4 regions of the Streptomyces sp. NPDC050534 genome follow, and region 1 is predicted to be linked to each of the others. Evidence: riboswitches for the same ligand, from Rfam matches in the RefSeq annotation. Region 1 holds a riboswitch; each other region holds the start of a gene.
The links. Region 1 has a riboswitch for thiamine pyrophosphate ahead of thiC (phosphomethylpyrimidine synthase ThiC). Riboswitches for the same ligand answer to the same signal wherever they lie in the genome.
Positions count from the first base shown of each region.

Region 2: another riboswitch for thiamine pyrophosphate. It lies ahead of ACIBN2_RS04320 (cation-translocating P-type ATPase); the one in region 1 lies ahead of thiC (phosphomethylpyrimidine synthase ThiC).
Region 3: another riboswitch for thiamine pyrophosphate. It lies ahead of thiO (glycine oxidase ThiO); the one in region 1 lies ahead of thiC (phosphomethylpyrimidine synthase ThiC).
Region 4: another riboswitch for thiamine pyrophosphate. It lies ahead of ACIBN2_RS43095 (thiamine ABC transporter substrate binding subunit); the one in region 1 lies ahead of thiC (phosphomethylpyrimidine synthase ThiC).

Region 1 is NZ_JBITHF010000008.1:460,622-464,616, reverse strand. It holds gene thiC (phosphomethylpyrimidine synthase ThiC) at 1-1,587, opposite strand, end outside; TPP riboswitch at 1,580-1,769, opposite strand; gene ACIBN2_RS27515 (YibE/F family protein) at 1,840-3,360, shown strand; gene ACIBN2_RS27510 (SsgA family sporulation/cell division regulator) at 3,464-3,901, opposite strand.
Region 2 is NZ_JBITHF010000001.1:932,893-936,887, forward strand. It holds gene ACIBN2_RS04320 (cation-translocating P-type ATPase) at 1-1,152, opposite strand, end outside; TPP riboswitch at 1,290-1,432, opposite strand; gene ACIBN2_RS04325 (CBS domain-containing protein) at 1,756-2,616, opposite strand; gene ACIBN2_RS04330 (hypothetical protein) at 2,801-3,271, shown strand; gene ACIBN2_RS04335 (hypothetical protein) at 3,268-3,995, shown strand, end outside.
Region 3 is NZ_JBITHF010000013.1:213,329-217,323, reverse strand. It holds gene pknB (Stk1 family PASTA domain-containing Ser/Thr kinase) at 1-71, opposite strand, end outside; gene ACIBN2_RS36370 (thiazole synthase) at 191-985, opposite strand; gene thiS (sulfur carrier protein ThiS) at 989-1,189, opposite strand; gene thiO (glycine oxidase ThiO) at 1,186-2,340, opposite strand; TPP riboswitch at 2,338-2,449, opposite strand; gene ACIBN2_RS36355 (hypothetical protein) at 2,503-2,844, shown strand; gene ACIBN2_RS36350 (NAD(P)/FAD-dependent oxidoreductase) at 2,890-3,995, shown strand, end outside.
Region 4 is NZ_JBITHF010000020.1:93,310-97,304, forward strand. It holds gene ACIBN2_RS43090 (ABC transporter permease) at 1-659, opposite strand, end outside; gene ACIBN2_RS43095 (thiamine ABC transporter substrate binding subunit) at 704-1,792, opposite strand; TPP riboswitch at 1,880-1,987, opposite strand; gene rlmN (23S rRNA (adenine(2503)-C(2))-methyltransferase RlmN) at 2,036-3,142, opposite strand; gene ACIBN2_RS43105 (hypothetical protein) at 3,418-3,720, shown strand; gene ACIBN2_RS43110 (class I SAM-dependent methyltransferase) at 3,813-3,995, opposite strand, start outside.

The DNA.
Region 1 (3,995 bases):
CAGAGCGAGGTTGAACTGGTCCTCCCACCGGAACTCGAAGCGGGCGTCGGACAGCGCGTCGTCCCAATCCTGGGCGCCGGGGTGCCCCTTGGCGAGGTCGGCCGCATGGGCGGCGATCTTGTAGGTGATGACGCCGGTCTTGACGTCGTCACGGTTGGGCAGGCCCAGGTGCTCCTTGGGCGTCACGTAGCAGAGCATGGCCGTGCCCCACCAGGCGATCATCGCGGCACCGATACCGGAGGTGATGTGGTCGTACGCCGGCGCGACGTCCGTGGTCAGCGGGCCGAGCGTATAGAACGGAGCTTCATCGCAGATCTCCTGCTGAAGGTCGATGTTCTCCTTGATCTTGTGCATCGGGACGTGTCCCGGGCCCTCGATCATGGTCTGTACGTTGAAACGCTTGGCGATCGTGTTGAGTTCCCCGAGCGTGCGCAACTCGGCGAACTGCGCCTCGTCGTTGGCGTCCGCGATCGAACCCGGCCGTAGGCCGTCGCCCAGCGAGTACGTGACGTCGTAGGCGGCGAGGATCTCGCAGAGCTCCTCGAAGTTCTCGTACAGGAACGACTCCTTGTGGTGCGCGAGGCACCACGCGGCCATGATCGAGCCGCCGCGCGAGACGATGCCGGTCTTGCGGTTCGCGGTGAGCGGGACGTACGGCAGACGGACGCCCGCGTGGACCGTCATGTAGTCCACGCCCTGCTCGGCCTGCTCGATGACGGTGTCCCTGTAGATCTCCCAAGTGAGCTCCTCGGCCCGGCCGTCGACCTTCTCCAGGGCCTGGTAGAGCGGCACCGTGCCGATGGGCACGGGGGAGTTGCGCAGCACCCATTCACGGGTCGTGTGGATGTTGCGGCCGGTGGAGAGGTCCATGACCGTGTCGGCGCCCCAGCGGGTCGCCCAGGTCATCTTCTCGACCTCCTCCTCGATGGAGGACGTCACCGCGGAGTTGCCGATGTTGGCGTTGACCTTCACCAGGAACCGCTTGCCTATGATCATCGGCTCGATCTCCGGGTGGTTGACGTTGGCCGGCAGCACCGCGCGGCCCGCCGCGATCTCTTCGCGGACCACCTCGGGCGCCACGTTCTCCCGCAGTGCCACGAACTCCATCTCGGGCGTGATCTCACCCTGGCGCGCGTACGCGAGCTGGGTCACCGCCGTACCCTCGCGTCCGCGCCGCGGCTGGCGTGGACGTCCGGGAAAGACCGCGTCGAGGTTGCGCAGCCCGCCGCGCGGCGAGGTGTGCTTGATGCCGTCGTCCTCCGGGCGGACGGGGCGGCCCGCGTACTCCTCGGTGTCGCCGCGGGCGACGATCCAGTTCTCCCGCAGCGGGGGGAGCCCCCTGCGGACGTCGGTTGGGGTGGACGGATCGGTGTACGGGCCGGATGTGTCGTACAGCGTGACCGACTGCCCGTTGGTGAGGTGCACCTGACGGACCGGCACCCGCAGATCGGGGCGCGAGCCCTCGACATACGCCTTGTGCCAGCCGATGGACTTCCCGGCCTCCGCGGACTGCTCACCGGACTGTTCGCCCTGAAGGGGCAGTTCGTCCTGGTTGGAGGCAGGCGTGCGTGCGTCCTTGTTGGTCATGAGACCTACTCCCTACGCCGGCATTACCCGGTAACAGGTTCGGCGGTCGACGCAGCGATATCCGTCTGTCGACGTCTCGTGGGGAACATCACCCGACTTCGGTGATGTTCCACGTGAAACATCGCAGGGACGGAGGTCAGCGCCCTCTCAGCCCGGTGCTCCGAGCTCCCGCGTGTGCAAAGGTGCCTCCACGCTAGCGTCAATTCCGGCGAGCTGAACAGGGGGCCCCGGCGTTCTTGCGATGATCGGGCGGTGACCACGACACGCCAGCACCCCTATCCATCCCCGGAGCCGCCTCATGGGCACGGCTCCCACGGCGGCCATGGAGACGGTCCTTCTGCCGGTGCTGGTCCTGGCGGCGGTCCCGGCGCTTATGCCGGTGCCGGCCCTGGTGGTGGGCACGAGCACCATGCTGAGCCCGGCCATGGCCCCGGCTCCGATGCCGGCCGCGGTCATGGTGGCGGCCACGGTCACTCGCACAGCCACGGTCCGGCGGCGCCCGTCTCCAAGCACCTGCGCAAGGTCATCGCGGCGGTCCTCATCCCGTTCACCGCGGCCGTGGTGGTCGGGCTCGTGGTGCTGTGGCCCGGCGGTGCCCCGGCCCACCAGCGCACCGGCGTGGGCTTCGACCGGCAGACGCAGCAGGCGACGGTCACCAAGGTCGTGGACGTGAGCTGCAAGTCGGCGAACGCCTCCGGCCAGGCCCCGGCCGGCGACGCCTCCGGCACCGCCGGCTCCTCCGGCCAGCAGCAGGAGAAGGGCACCTGCAAGAAGGCGACGATCCGCGTCGACACCGGCAAGGACAAGGGCCGTACGTTCACCGAGATCGTGCAGCCGGACCAGCCGCGGCAGTTGCACGGGGGCGAGAAGGTCGTGGCTGCCTACGAGCCTTCCGCCCCCAAGGCCCTGCAGTACTCGGTCACCGATGTGAACCGCCGGTTCCCCATGGCGCTGCTCGCCGGCATCTTCGCGCTCGCCGTCGTGGTGGTGGGCCGGATGCGCGGTCTCATGGCGCTGGTCGCGCTGGCCGTCAGCTTCATGGTGCTGACCTTCTTCATCCTGCCCGCGATCCTCCAGGGCTCGAACCCGCTGCTCGTGGCGGTGATCGGGTCGAGCGCCATCATGCTGCTCGCCCTCTACATGTGCCACGGCCTGTCCGCCCGTACATCCGTGGCGGTGCTCGGCACGCTGCTCTCGCTCGTGCTGATCGGTGTGCTCGGCTCCGGGTTCATCGGCTGGGCCGCGCTCACCGGCAACACGGACGACAGCACCGGCCTCATCCACGGCCTGTATCCGTCGATCGACATGAGCGGCCTGCTGCTCGCGGGCGTCATCATCGGCTCGCTCGGCGTCCTCGACGATGTGACGGTCACCCAGACCTCGGCGGTCTGGGAGCTGCACGAGGCCAACCCCTCGATGGGCTGGCGAGGGCTGTACCGGGCCGGCATCCGCATCGGCCGGGACCACATCGCGTCCGTCGTCAACACCCTCGTCCTCGCCTACGCGGGCGCCGCACTGCCGTTGCTGCTGCTCTTCTCCATCGCACAGAGCGGCGTGGGGACGGTCGCCAACAGCGAGCTGGTGGCGGAGGAGATCGTGCGCACGCTGGTGGGCTCGATCGGCCTCGTCGCCTCGGTCCCGGTCACAACGCTGCTCGCGGCGCTGGTGGTCGCGGCCGACCGTCCGGGGGCGGAGCCGGCCGTGGGGAGGGTGCCGGGCGCCGCAGCGCCCGCTGCGGCCCGATCGGGGAGAGGCCGGCGCCGCAAGCACTGAGCCGGCGGCGGCCGCGCCTGGCGTGGGCGCACCCACGAAGAAGCGTTCCTGCAACCCTCCGCCGCACGCAGAAGCGTTACGGCCCGTTCCCGCCGCCAGCCCGTCAGCCCGCGCTCTGCTCCTCCGCCAGAATCCGGTCCAGCGCCTCGTCGAGATGGGCGTCGAAGTCCGCGAGCGAGCCCTCCTGGCCGAGCGGCACGAGCTTGTCGGTGCGGTCGAGGAAGGCGATCAACGGCACCGTGGACGAGCGGAACAGCGCCTGGTCACACCCCACCTGAAGACGGATCAGGACCTCGGTCAGCGAGTCGGGTTCGACGGGTGAGACCCGCACATCCCCCTCCCCGCACGGCCGGCCCACCCCGTCGATGAGCAGCTCACGGCCGAACGCCCAGGTCACCGGAGCATCACCGGGCAAGTGGAAGGTCAGCCGTACGGCATACGGATCAGAGGTCTCGTACCGCAGTTCCACAGGAATGCGGAACGAGAGCTCCTCGGACACGAGAAAGCTCATCATGACCTCTGCCTGTACGGACTCGCGCATCGCCTACCCCGTCTTGTGAAGCCGAACGGCTGGGAATCGTCCCCAGACGCTGGTGGCATCTTGCTGAAAGTACACAGCAGATCACAAGGAGTGA
Region 2 (3,995 bases), on a different contig from region 1:
CACCTCGTGCCAGGTCCCGTCGCTCCAGATCCGGGTGACCGTCATCTCGGCCTGGGTGAGGGTGCCGGTCTTGTCCGTGCAGACGACGGTGGTGGAGCCCAGGGCCTCCACCGCCAGCAGCTTCTTCACCAGAGCCTGGCGGCGGGCCATCCGCCGCACCCCGATGGCCAGCGACACCGACAGGGTCGCGGGCAGCCCCTCCGGCACCAGCGCGACCATCACCCCGAGCGCGAACACGAAGGCCGACACCAGAGGCTGCCCGGTCCACAGGCGCAGCGCGAACATGCCCGCGCCGATCCCCACGGCCAGCGCCGCCACCCGCCGCGCCATGACGGCGACCTCGCGCTGCAGGGGCGTCTTCTGGAGCGGGGCCTCGTCGGTGAGCCGGAAGATCCTTCCGAACTCCGTCGACGCCCCGATCGCGTAGACGACCGCCTTGCCCGACCCGGCCACCACCGTGGTGCCCATGAAGACGCAGTTGCGGGAGTCCAGGGCGGTGTCCGCCGCGGTCGGCTCGCCGACCCTGCCGACCGACGAACTCTCCCCGGTCAGCGGTGCGTTGTTCACCGACAGGCCATGGGCCTCGACGACCCGGCAGTCCGCGGGGACCGCGTCGCCCGCCTCCAGGACGGCGAGATCGCCCGGCACGAGCGCGGCGGACGGCAGCTCCAGGCGTTCCCCGTCCCGCAGCACCCGGCAGGTGTGCGGCACCATGGCCTGCAGCGTCTGGGCGGTCCGCTCGGCCGAGTACTCCTGCGCGAAGCCGATCACCGCGTTCAGCACCACGACGCCCAGGATCGCGAAGGCCAGCTGCAGATTGCCGACGTCGCGGGGATCCTGCAGTGCGTAGGCGAGGAACGTCAGCGCCGACGCCGCGATCAGGACGAGGGCGAAGAGGTCGGTGAACTGGGCGGCGAAGCGCCGCCATACGCCCTTGCGGCGCGGGCGGGGCAGCTCGTTGGGACCGTACGTCTCCAGCCGCGCGCCCGCCTCACCGGTGGACAGCCCACGCGGTGACCCGCCGAAGGCGGTGAACACCTCGTCCGCACGCAGCCGTTGCACCGGCGTCGCGGACGCGTCATGCGGCGAGGCGGTGCCCGTCGCCCGTGCGGTACGGGCGGCCGGGGCACGCGCTGTGAGACGACTCGGCACCGGACCCCCAGCTTGTAGGACGGCTCTCCCGTCCACGTTTCGCCGCGGGAGCCGGACCCGCCATGGGCCACCCGGCCCGTAGGAAGGGGCGGACCTGCCCAGCGCCCGCCGCACCACAGCCCCTCGCGGACATGACGAAACCTGCGAGGTGGGCTCCCTTCGCCGGCATGGTCCGGATCAGGTGCTGGAGGTCGCCGTCCGGTCCTGTGACCTTCCGGCCTCTCAGTCCGTCCGTCGATGGCCTCTTCCGACAGGGGCAGTGACTCCCTTGTCGAAGGCGGCCGTTCCGGACGGGCTCCCTCGCTCGCCCCGCAGGCTGCTTTCAGCGTAGGTCCGGCACGGGCCGCCGGCATGGGCCGGTCGGCCCCGATGTGGAGACGTCCGGCCCGTCGCGGCGCCGCGCTCAGAGCTTCGGCGGTTCCAGCCCGATGCCGACCCGTGGCGGCAGGCACAGCGTGTTGTGCACGGTGCAGGCGAGACGACCGCTTCGACCGGCGCCGGCGCCGGCGCCACGTCCGTGCCGCCCGCCTCGGTGGGCTGGTCGACGCGGACCTCCCTGGTCGGCGTGGGCTTCCGTGGAGCGTGCGGGGCGGGTACGCGGGCTCAGACCGCTGTGAGGTGGTCCGCCACCTCGAGCACGTCCGGAATGTGTGCCACCGCGTCGGTCAGCCGCGGCACCAGGTCCACGTCGAGGGAGCCGGTGAGGACGACGACGCCGTGTTGGACCTGCACGTGCACGCTGCCCGGATCGATCTTCAGTTCGTCCCGCAGGACGTGGGAGATGACCTCCGCGCGGATGGCGGCGTCGTCCCGGACCAGGGCGTGCAGCAGTTCGCTGCGGCTGACGACACCCACGAGGCGGCCCTTGTGGTCGATCACGTACACCTGCCTGATCCGGGAGCGGGCAGCGGTACGCGCCGCCTCGACGACCGGGGTCCAGGGGTGGACGGTGAGTGCCGGTGTCGACATCAGCGTGGCGGCCGTGACGCCGGCGCCCAGGCCCCGCGACCTGCGGCCGAGCAGCTTGTCCAGTGCGCCGGTGTGCTCGTCCGCGGAGGTCAGGGCGACCGCCCTGGCCAGCAGGTCGGACTCGGCGACCACGCCGACGACGCGTCGGTCGGCGTCCACGACGGGAACGGCTCCCAGCTGCTCGCGGGCGAGCATGCGGGCGACGTCCGCGAAGGGCGTGTCGGGAGCGACCCCGGTCGCGGTCCGCTTGGCGATGTGGCTGATCTGGAGGTCCGCGATCGTCGCCGGACGCGTGACGTCATGCCGGGCGGTGCCGGTCATGGTGCGCGCGGGAGGAGACGGTTCTTCGGTGTGCGCGTGCGAGGCCATGGCCTGCAGATAGCGCACCATCATGTTCTGACGGGACTCCTCGGCCGGTTTCGGGGCGGCGGTGGGCACCGAACGGCGTGCCTCCACCGATGCCGCGCCTGCTTCCCGGGCGTCACGGTCGTTCATGGCAACCTCCCGTGGTCCGCGCGCAACGCGCCTCCTATGCTCACCATCCCGCCCATGCCGTCGAAAGGCACAGGGCCGCCCGGCCCCTTCCGCAGGTCAATCGGCCCCTGTGGGCCGCCGCGCCCCTTTCGTAGCGTGAGAACAGGCCACCAGCGGACGCCGTGGTCGGGCTCGGAGGTTCGTCATGCCTGGGTTCCGCGAGTTCCTCGCGCGCTTCCGGCCGGCCGGTTCACCCGGCCCCGCCGTGGGCGGCGCCGTACCCGCCGACCGGTCCGCCGAACTCGCGGCCGAACTGGAGCCCCCGCTTGCCCTGCTGGACGACGCCGCCGCCGAGGCCGCCGCCGTACGGGAGGCGGCGTCGCGGGAGGCCGCGGCACGTCGGCGTACGGCGGCGCGGCAGGCCGAGCGCATCGTCGGGACGGCGCGGGAACGCGCCCAGGAAGTCCGGCGTGCGACCGCCGCCCGGCTCGGCGAGGAGGCGCGCGCCGAGGCGGCCCGCGCCGACACCGAGGCTGCGCGTGCCGTGGCGGAGATGCGTGAGCGTGCGCTCGACCGCACCCACGACCTGGCCGCACGCCTGACGGCACAGGCCGTCCGCGAACTGACCGGGCCGCCCGGCGCGGAGCCGGACGGACGGGACCAGGGATCGTCGTGAGCGCCGGATGGGTCGCCGGGGTGACCCGGGCCGAGGCCATGGCCGCTGCCCGCGCCGGCCCCGCGACGGCGCGCGGGCTGGCCACGGCGCCCGGCCTGCCGGACGCCCTGCGGGCGCTGGCCGCCACCTCGTACCGCCGCGGGCTCGACGTCGAGGCAGGCATCGCCGAGGCCCAGCGGGCGGTCACGGACGCCCTGGTGTGGCAGTTGCGCGTACTGGCCGGCTGGCAGCCACGGCCCGGCTCCGCCGCCGTACGCCTGCTCGCGTCGCCCTTCGAGATCGCGAACACCCGGCACCGGCTGCGCGCCATGTCGGGCGCGCCGCAGCCACCGCCGTACCGGCTGGGGGCGCTGTCGACGGTCTGGCCCCGGCTGTCCCGGTCCGGCAGTCCGGCGGAGCTGCGGGCCGAACTCGCCGCCTCCCCGTGGGGAGATCCCGGATCGGATGCGCCCGCGGCGATGATCACCGCCATGCGGTGGTCGGCGGCCGCCCGCACCGCGGCGAACCTCCCCGCGGCCGCCCGCTGGGCGGCGGGCGAGGCGGCCCTGCTGTGGGCTCGTGAGACCTTCGTCGCCGGTCGCCGGCCGGCCACACGGCACGCGGCCCGGCTGCTCGGCACGGCGGCGGTGCGGGCGACCGCCTTCGACGAGTTCCGCGCCCGCCTGTCGCCGCCGGCCAAGTGGGCACTGGAGTGCATCGAGCGGCCCGGCGACCTGTGGCGGGC
Region 3 (3,995 bases), on a different contig from region 1:
ATCCGCGCGTCCACGCGATAGCGCCCGTCGAGCACCTGCCCGACCAATGGGTCCTGAAGGGTCGTATCCACGCAGGTGAGTGTACGAGCCGTGACCGACAAGCCCGTCCCTTCCTGCCGGATCGGGGCGTGACTGCAGCCGACCTGTGACGGACCTCGCACCCGTTCTCGAGGCCCGTCGAACGCGCGTTTCAGAACGCGGGACGCTCGGGATCCAGGTGCGCGCGCCCCTCGTGCGGCGAGGACGCCTCGGCGAAGTGACGGCGCGGGATGCGCCCCGCCCGGTGCGCCAGCCTGCCCGCCTCCACCGCGTGCTTCATGGCCTCGGCCATCAGCCGCGGCTCCTGCGCCCGCGTCACCGCCGAGGCGAGCATCACACCCGCGCACCCCAGCTCCATCGCGAGCGCCGCGTCCGAGGCCGTACCGGCGCCCGCGTCCAGGATCACCGGCACACGCGCGTGCTCGGTGATCAGCTGGAAGTTGTGCGGGTTGCGGATGCCGAGACCGGAGCCGATGGGCGAGCCGAGCGGCATGATCGCCGCGCAGCCGGCGTCCTCCAGCTTCCGGGCGAGGACGGGGTCGTCGTTGGTGTACGGCAGCACCGTGAAGCCGTCGTCGACCAGGGTCTCGGCGGCGTCGAGCAGCTCGATCGGGTCGGGCAGGAGGGTGCGCTCGTCGGCGATCACCTCGAGTTTGATCAGTTCGGTGCCGAGCGCCTCGCGCGCCAGGCGGGCGGTCAGCACCGCCTCCCCGGCGGTGAAGCAGCCGGCCGTGTTCGGCAGCACCCGGATGCCGAGCCGGTCCAGGACGGACAGCACCGACCCGTGCACCGAGGGGTCCACACGCCGCATCGCGACCGTGGTGAGCTCCGTGCCGGACGCCACCAGCGCCCGCTCCAGCACGTCGAGGCTGGGGGCACCGCCGGTGCCCATGATCAGGCGGGACGTGAAGGACGCACCGCCGATGACGAAGGGATCGTCGGCCATGGGTCAGCCTCCTTGGACGGCGGTGAGGACCTCGACGCGGTCTCCCTCGCGCAGGGAGGTCGACGGCCACTGCGCGCGTGGGACGACGGTTTCGTTGAGGGCGGCGGCCACTCCGGAGGGGGCCGGGGTCAGCGTCCGCACGACGGTGTCGAGAGCGGTGCCGGAGGCGAACTGCCGGAGCTCCCCGTTGACGGAGATGTTCATGCGGGCTGCTCCACGCGCGCGAAGCGCCTCGGGGTGAACGGGCGGGCCTCGTCCGGCAGTTCGCCGGTGGCCAGGACGTGCGCCATGGCGTCGCCGGTGACCGGCGTGAGCAGCACGCCGTTGCGGTGGTGCCCGGTGGCCAGCAGCAGCCCCGGCAGCTCCGTCGGGCCGAGCAGGGGGGCGTTGTCGGGGGAGCCCGGACGCAGTCCCGCGCGCGTCTCCGTCAGCGGCAGCTCTGTGATGCCGGGGACCAGCTCGTGCGCGTCGCGCAGCAGCTCGTACACCCCGCCCGCGGTGACCGTCGTGTCCCAGCCGAGCTCCTCGGTGGTCGCGCCGATCACCAGCTCGCCGTTCTCGCGCGGCACCAGATAGACCTGGCTGCCGCGCACCACGGCGCGCACGGTACGGCTCAGGAAGGGCGCGAACCGCTGTGGCACGGTCAGGCGCAGCACCTGCCCCTTCACCGGCCGCACCGGCGGCAGCACCTCGTCCGGGACGCCGGGGAGCCGCCCGCTGAGGCTGCCGGCGGCCAGTACCACCTGGCCCGCGCCCAGCTCGGTGCCGTCCGCCGTGCTCACACCGGAGGCCCGGTCCCGTACGACGTGGAAGCGCTCGGCCCACTGGCGGTGGAAGACCACGCCCGCCCGCTCGCACGCGGCGACCAGCGCGCCTGCCAGCCGCCGCGGGTCGATCTGGTGGTCGCCGTCGACCCGGAGCCCGCCGCGCACGCCCGGCGCGAGCATCGGTTCCAGGCGCCGGCAGTCGCGGCCCGACAGCCACTCCGACTCCAGGCCCGACTCCCTTTGCAGGGCGTGCAGTTCGCGCAGATGGGCGCGGTCGTCGGCGTCCAGCGCGACGGCGAGTGTGCCGCACCGGCGGTAGCCGAGGTCGTGGCCGGTGAGATCGGTGAGCTCGGCCGCGAACTCCGGATAGCGGCCGGCCGAGGCCAGGTTCAGGCCGAGCAGGGTCTGCTCGCCGTAGTGCAGCTCGGTGACCGCGGCGAGCATCCCGGCGGCCACCTGCGCGGCCCCGCCCCCCGGTTCGGGGTCCACGAGGGCCGTCGCGAACCCGCGCTGCGCGGCGCGCCAGGCCGTGACCAGGCCGATGATTCCGCCCCCGATGACGAGGACGTCTGACGTACGTGACGGCATGGGCCTCCAGCCCCTCCCTTCGCCGGCATGACCCGGATCAGGTTCGTACGGTCGGAGGCCGCCAGCCTCCCTCTCAGCCCGGTGCGTCCGGGCTCCCGCGAGTGCTTGTACGTTGGCCACCCTAGCCCGACCCGTCGCACCTCTGTAAGGGAGCCCACCGTCATGCCGCGCTCGCTGGACGGCCTCGTCCTCGCCCCCGTCGCCGACCAGGCTCCAGGTCAGGTGGGTACCCGGACGCGGTTCACGTACCACGAGAAGGACGGCGGGGTCTGGGCCGAGTACGAGGGCGGGGACGTCGTAAGAGGTCATCTGGTGGGTACCCGGGCCGGTGACCGGCTGGACTTCCGGTACGTGCAGCTCAAGCGCGACGGGACGACGTCCTCGGGGCACTGCGTGTCCACGGTGGTGGAGCTGCCGGACGGGCGGGTGCGGCTGGAGGAGACCTGGGCGTGGGAGTCGCAGGCCGGCAGCGGCACCAGCGTTGTGGAGCAGGTCACTGAGTGAGCACGACTGCTGACTGACAATTTGTCAGTTGGCTAGGGTGATCAGGTGAGTGAGCAGACGCAGGAGACGGGCGGGCCGCCCGCGCGGCGCGTGGTCGTGGTGGGCGCCGGCATGGCCGGTGTGCAGTCCGCGGTGGCGCTGCGCGAACAGGGCTTCACCGGCCGCGTGACGCTGATCGGCGCCGAGCCCCACCAGCCGTACGACCGGCCCCCGCTGTCCAAGGCCGTCCTGCTCGGCAAGTCCGAGGGCTCCGCCTTCGACGTCGACTTCGAGGCGCTCGGCATCGAACTCCGGCTCGGGTGCGAGGTGCTGGGCCTGCGCCCCGGCGAGCACGAACTGGACACCGAGGCCGGCCCGGTCCCCTACGACGTCCTCGTGCTCGCCACCGGTGCCGAACCGATCCGGCTGCCGGGCACCGAGGGTGTCCCCGGCGTGCATCTGCTGCGCACCCTGGACGACGCCGAGCGGCTGCGGCCCGTGCTCGCCCGGCAGCACGACATCGTGGTGGTCGGCGCGGGCTGGATCGGCGCCGAGTTCGCCACGGCCGCGCGCGAGGCGGGCTGCGCGGTGACGGTCGTCGAGGCGGCGGACCGGCCGCTCTCGGGCGCGCTGCCGGCCGAGGTGGCCGCGCCGATGGCCGCCTGGTACGCCGACGCCGGCGTCGAACTGCGCACGCACGCGCGCGTGGAGCGCGTCGAGCCCGGCGCGGTCGTCCTGGACGACGGCTCGCGGCTGCCCGCGGGCGCGGTCGTGGTCGGCATCGGCGCGCGCCCCGCCACGGCCTGGCTGGCCGGCTCCGGCATCGAGCTCGGAACGCACCAGGAAGTCGTCGCGGACGCCCATCTGCGCACCTCGGCACCGGACGTCTACGCCGTCGGCGACTGTGCCTCCTTCCCCTCGGGGCGGTACGGCGAGCGCCTGCTGGTCCACCACTGGGACAACGCCCTCCAGGGGCCGCGCACGGTGGCCGGGAACATCGTCGGCGAGGCCACCGGTGCGCCCCCGGCGGTCTACGACCCCGTTCCGTACTTCTGGTCCGAGCAGTTCGGCCGTTTCGTCCAGTACGCCGGCCACCACGCCTTGGCCGACACGACCCTGTGGCGCGGCGACCCGACCGGGCCGGCCTGGTCGGTCTGCTGGCTGCGCGAGGG
Region 4 (3,995 bases), on a different contig from region 1:
GACGTCTGCCGGTAGATCTCCACCTCGAGCGTGGCGAACGTCGGCCCGCCCAGGATCTGCACCACGCCGAAGGAGGTGAAGGTGAAGAGGAAGACCATGAGCGCGGCCGCTGCGACGGCGGGCCCGAGCGCGGGCAGCGTCACCTTCCGCCACGCCCTCAGCGGTGAGGCGCCCAGCATCCGCGCCGCCTCCTCCTGGCGCGGGTCGAGCTGGCCCCACAGGCCGCCCACGGTCCGTACGACGACCGCGTAGTTGAAGAAGACGTGCGCGAGCAGGATGGCCCACACGGTGGTGTCCAGCCGTACGCCCCACAGCTCGTCCAGGAGCCCGCCACGTCCGACGAGCGCCAGGAACGCCGTGCCGACGACGACCGTCGGCAGCACGAACGGGACGGTGACGACGGCCCGCAGCACCTGCTTGCCGGGGAAGTCGAAGCGCGCGAAGACGTAGGCGCCGGGGAGTGCGACCAGCAGCGTGAGCGCGGTCGAGGCGAGCGCCTGCCAGGTGGTGAACCACAGGACGTGCCGGATGTCGGACTGCGTGACGACGTCCGCGATCCGGCCGAACTGCCAGGATCCGTCGACCTTGAGCCCGCGCGCCACGATCGCGGCCACGGGCCAGGCGAAGAACAGCGCGAAGAACGCGACGGGCACGGCCATGAGACCGAGCCGAGCCGCGCTCCCCGCGCGACGGCCGCGGACGGCTACTGCAGTACGAGTGACGTCCACGACTTGACCCACTGGTCACGGTTCTCGGCGATCTTGCCGGGCGCCATCTTCTCCGGGTCCTTGGCCGGCTGCCCGAACTTCTGGAACTCCGGCGGAACCTGAGCGGCCTCCCGCACCGGGTAGACGAACATGTTCAGCGGCATGTCGTCCTGGAACTCCTTGGTCACCAGGAAGTCGAGGAGCGCCTTGCCGCCCTTGGTGTTCTTGGCGTTGCTGAGCAGTCCCGCGTACTCGATCTGCCGGAAGCAGGTGCCGTACGACGTCCCGGTCGGCGCCGTCTTCGGCTTCGGGTCGGCGTAGATGACCTCGGCTGGCGGCGAGGAGGCGTAGGAGACGACGAGCGGCCGGTCGCCCTTGGCCTTCTTGCCGCCGGCGGAGCCGGAGAACTCCTGGTTGTAGGCCTGCTCCCAGCCGTCGACGACCTTCACACCGTTCGCCTTGAGCTTCTTCCAGTAGCCCTGCCAGCCGGCGTCGCCGTACTTGGCGGCCGTGCCGAGCAGGAAGCCGAGGCCGGGCGAGGAGGTGGCGGCGTTCTCGGTGACGAGGAGGTTCTTGTACTGGGGCTTGACCAGGTCGTCGAACGACTGCGGCGGCGTCAGCCCGTGCTTGCTGAAGTACGCCTTGTCGTAGTTGACGCAGATGTCTCCGGAGTCGATGGGCGTGACCCGGTGCTTGGCCTGGTCGACCCGGTACTCCGGCAGGATCATGTCGGAGCCCTTCGCCTCGTACGACTGGAAGAGGCCGTTGTCGAGCGCCCGCGAGAGCAGGGTGTTGTCGACGCCGAAGAAGACGTCGCCCTGCGGGTTGTCCTTGGTGAGGATGGCCTTGTTGACGGCCTGCCCGGCATCGCCGTCCTTGAGGACGTGGACCTTGTAGCCGGACTGCTTCTCGAAGTCGGCGAGGACGCTCTTCGAGACGGCCCACGAGTCGTGGCTGACGAGGGTCACGGACTTGGAGCCGCCGGACCCGCCGGAGCCGCCGTTGCCGGACGAGGACCCGCAGGCGGACAGCGTGACGAGCCCGAGGCCCACGACCACGGCCGCGAGCTTCCTGTTGTTGTTCACCGAATTCCTCCTGGCTGACCAGGAAGAGACGCGGCCCTGCCCGGGACCGGCGGACATGGCCGACGGCTCCCGGGCAGGGCGCAACAGCTTGAGTGATCACCGAACTTCCTACCCAGAATGACCTGGGCAAGGTTCAGAGGGTCTGCGGCCCGGTTGCCGCACTCTCAGCGCTGTGGCGCTCCCCTGTCGGAATATGCAGATGTGTGTACGGGTGTTCTGTACGGGTGTTCGTACCGGCTCAGGTTACCGCTCGGTGGCCGCGAGCTGGCCGCAGGCCCCGTCGATCTCCTGCCCACGGGTGTCCCGGACAGTCACCGGTACACCGTGCGCGGCGATGGCCTCCACGAACGCCTTCTCGTCCTCGGGCCGGGAGGCGGTCCACTTCGACCCGGGCGTCGGGTTCAGCGGGATGAGGTTGACGTGCACGGGCTTGCCCCTGAGCAGCCGCCCGAGCCGGTCGCCGCGCCAGGCCTGATCGTTGATGTCGCGGATGAGCGCGTACTCGATGCTGAGCCGGCGCCCGCTCTTCTCGACGTACTCGAAGCCGGCGTCGAGGACCTCGCGCACCTTCCACCGTGTGTTCACGGGGACCAGGGTGTCGCGCAGCTCGTCGTCGGGGGCGTGCAGCGAGATCGCGAGCCGGCACTTCAGGCCCTCGTCGGCGAAGCGGTGGATGGCCGGCACGAGCCCGACGGTCGAGACGGTGATGCCGCGCTGGGAGAGCCCGAGCCCGTCGGGGGCGGGATCGGTGAGCGCACGGATGGCCGTGATGACCCGCTTGTAGTTGGCCAGGGGCTCGCCCATCCCCATGAAGACGATGTTGGAGAGCCGGGCGGGCCCGCCGGGCACCTCCCCGTCCCTGAGCGCCCGCATCCCGTCCACGATCTGATGGACGATCTCCGCGGCGGACAGATTCCGGTCCAGCCCCGCCTGGCCGGTGGCGCAGAAGGGACAGTTCATCCCGCAGCCGGCCTGCGAGCTGATGCACATGGTGACCCGGTCCGGGTACCGCATCAGCACGGACTCGACGAGCGTCCCGTCGAACAGCCGCCACAGCGTCTTGCGGGTCGTGCCCTGGTCGGTCGACAGATGCCGTACGACCGACATCAGGTCCGGCAGCAGCGCCTCCTGCAGCCTGCCGCGCGAGCCCGCGGGGATGTCGGTCCACTCCGCGGGGTCGTGCGCGTACCGCGCGAAGTAGTGCTGCGAGAGCTGCTTGGCACGAAACGGCTTCTCCCCGACCTCGGCCACAGCCTCCTTGCGCTCGGCAGGCGTGAGATCGGCAAGATGCCGCGGCGGCTTCTTGGCTCCGCGGGGGGCGACGAAAGTGAGTTCTCCGGGCTTTGGCATGGCGGTACCAGTGTCGCAGATCGACTGGGGTGACCTGCGACTGTGACCTACGGCACCTGTCGTTGGTGGTCGTCGTCCGTCGCCGCTGAGCCCCTTCGGACGGCCCACAGACTGCCCGAAATTCTCGGCTTCCCCAGGAGCTGACCATGAGAGCCTCACACCCGTGGCTGCTGAAACCGAGGTGGGAGAGCTGTTGCGCCAGCGCGGCTGGCGGACGGCATTCACCGTCGCTGGAAGGGTGAACGCGTGGGCCGCCCTGGTGAGCGTCATCGAGCGTGGCTACAGCGACGACATCTACGAGTACACCAACGACCTCTACTGCCGAAAACTGGCTGCACGAAGCGTGGCTCCTGCTGGACGAACATATCGTCCAGCTTTGGACCCCGCAGATCAAAGCTCTGGACGACCGGTACAAGGCCGCGACCGTCGACGACGACGGCCAAGCACTCGACCAGTTCCACAGACTGCCCGGCCCCGACCTGTGGTGGTGGCGGCGACACCCTCGCGTCCTCACCGGAGACCTCGGGCGTTCGCTCCGCTCGGCCGGTGCCATCGGCACCGACCCTGACACAGCGTGACCCCCAGCCTCGTGGAGTTACGGGAAAGCCCTTACGGCACCCTTAGGGCCTGTCCGGCGAGGGGATGTCTTCACGTCTCGGCGCGGCGGAACTTACGGCTTGTGGGTTACCCAGAGCAGTTCCGCCGGCCAGCGGTGTGCCCAGTCGGGTGGGTCGGTTTCGTTGTAGCCGTTGGGTGTTCCGGGTTCGGGCCGCGGCTCGATGAGGTCGTCGATGATGAGGCCGGCGCCGCGCAGGACCTTGACCCAGTCGCCGTAGGTGAGCTGGTAGCTGGT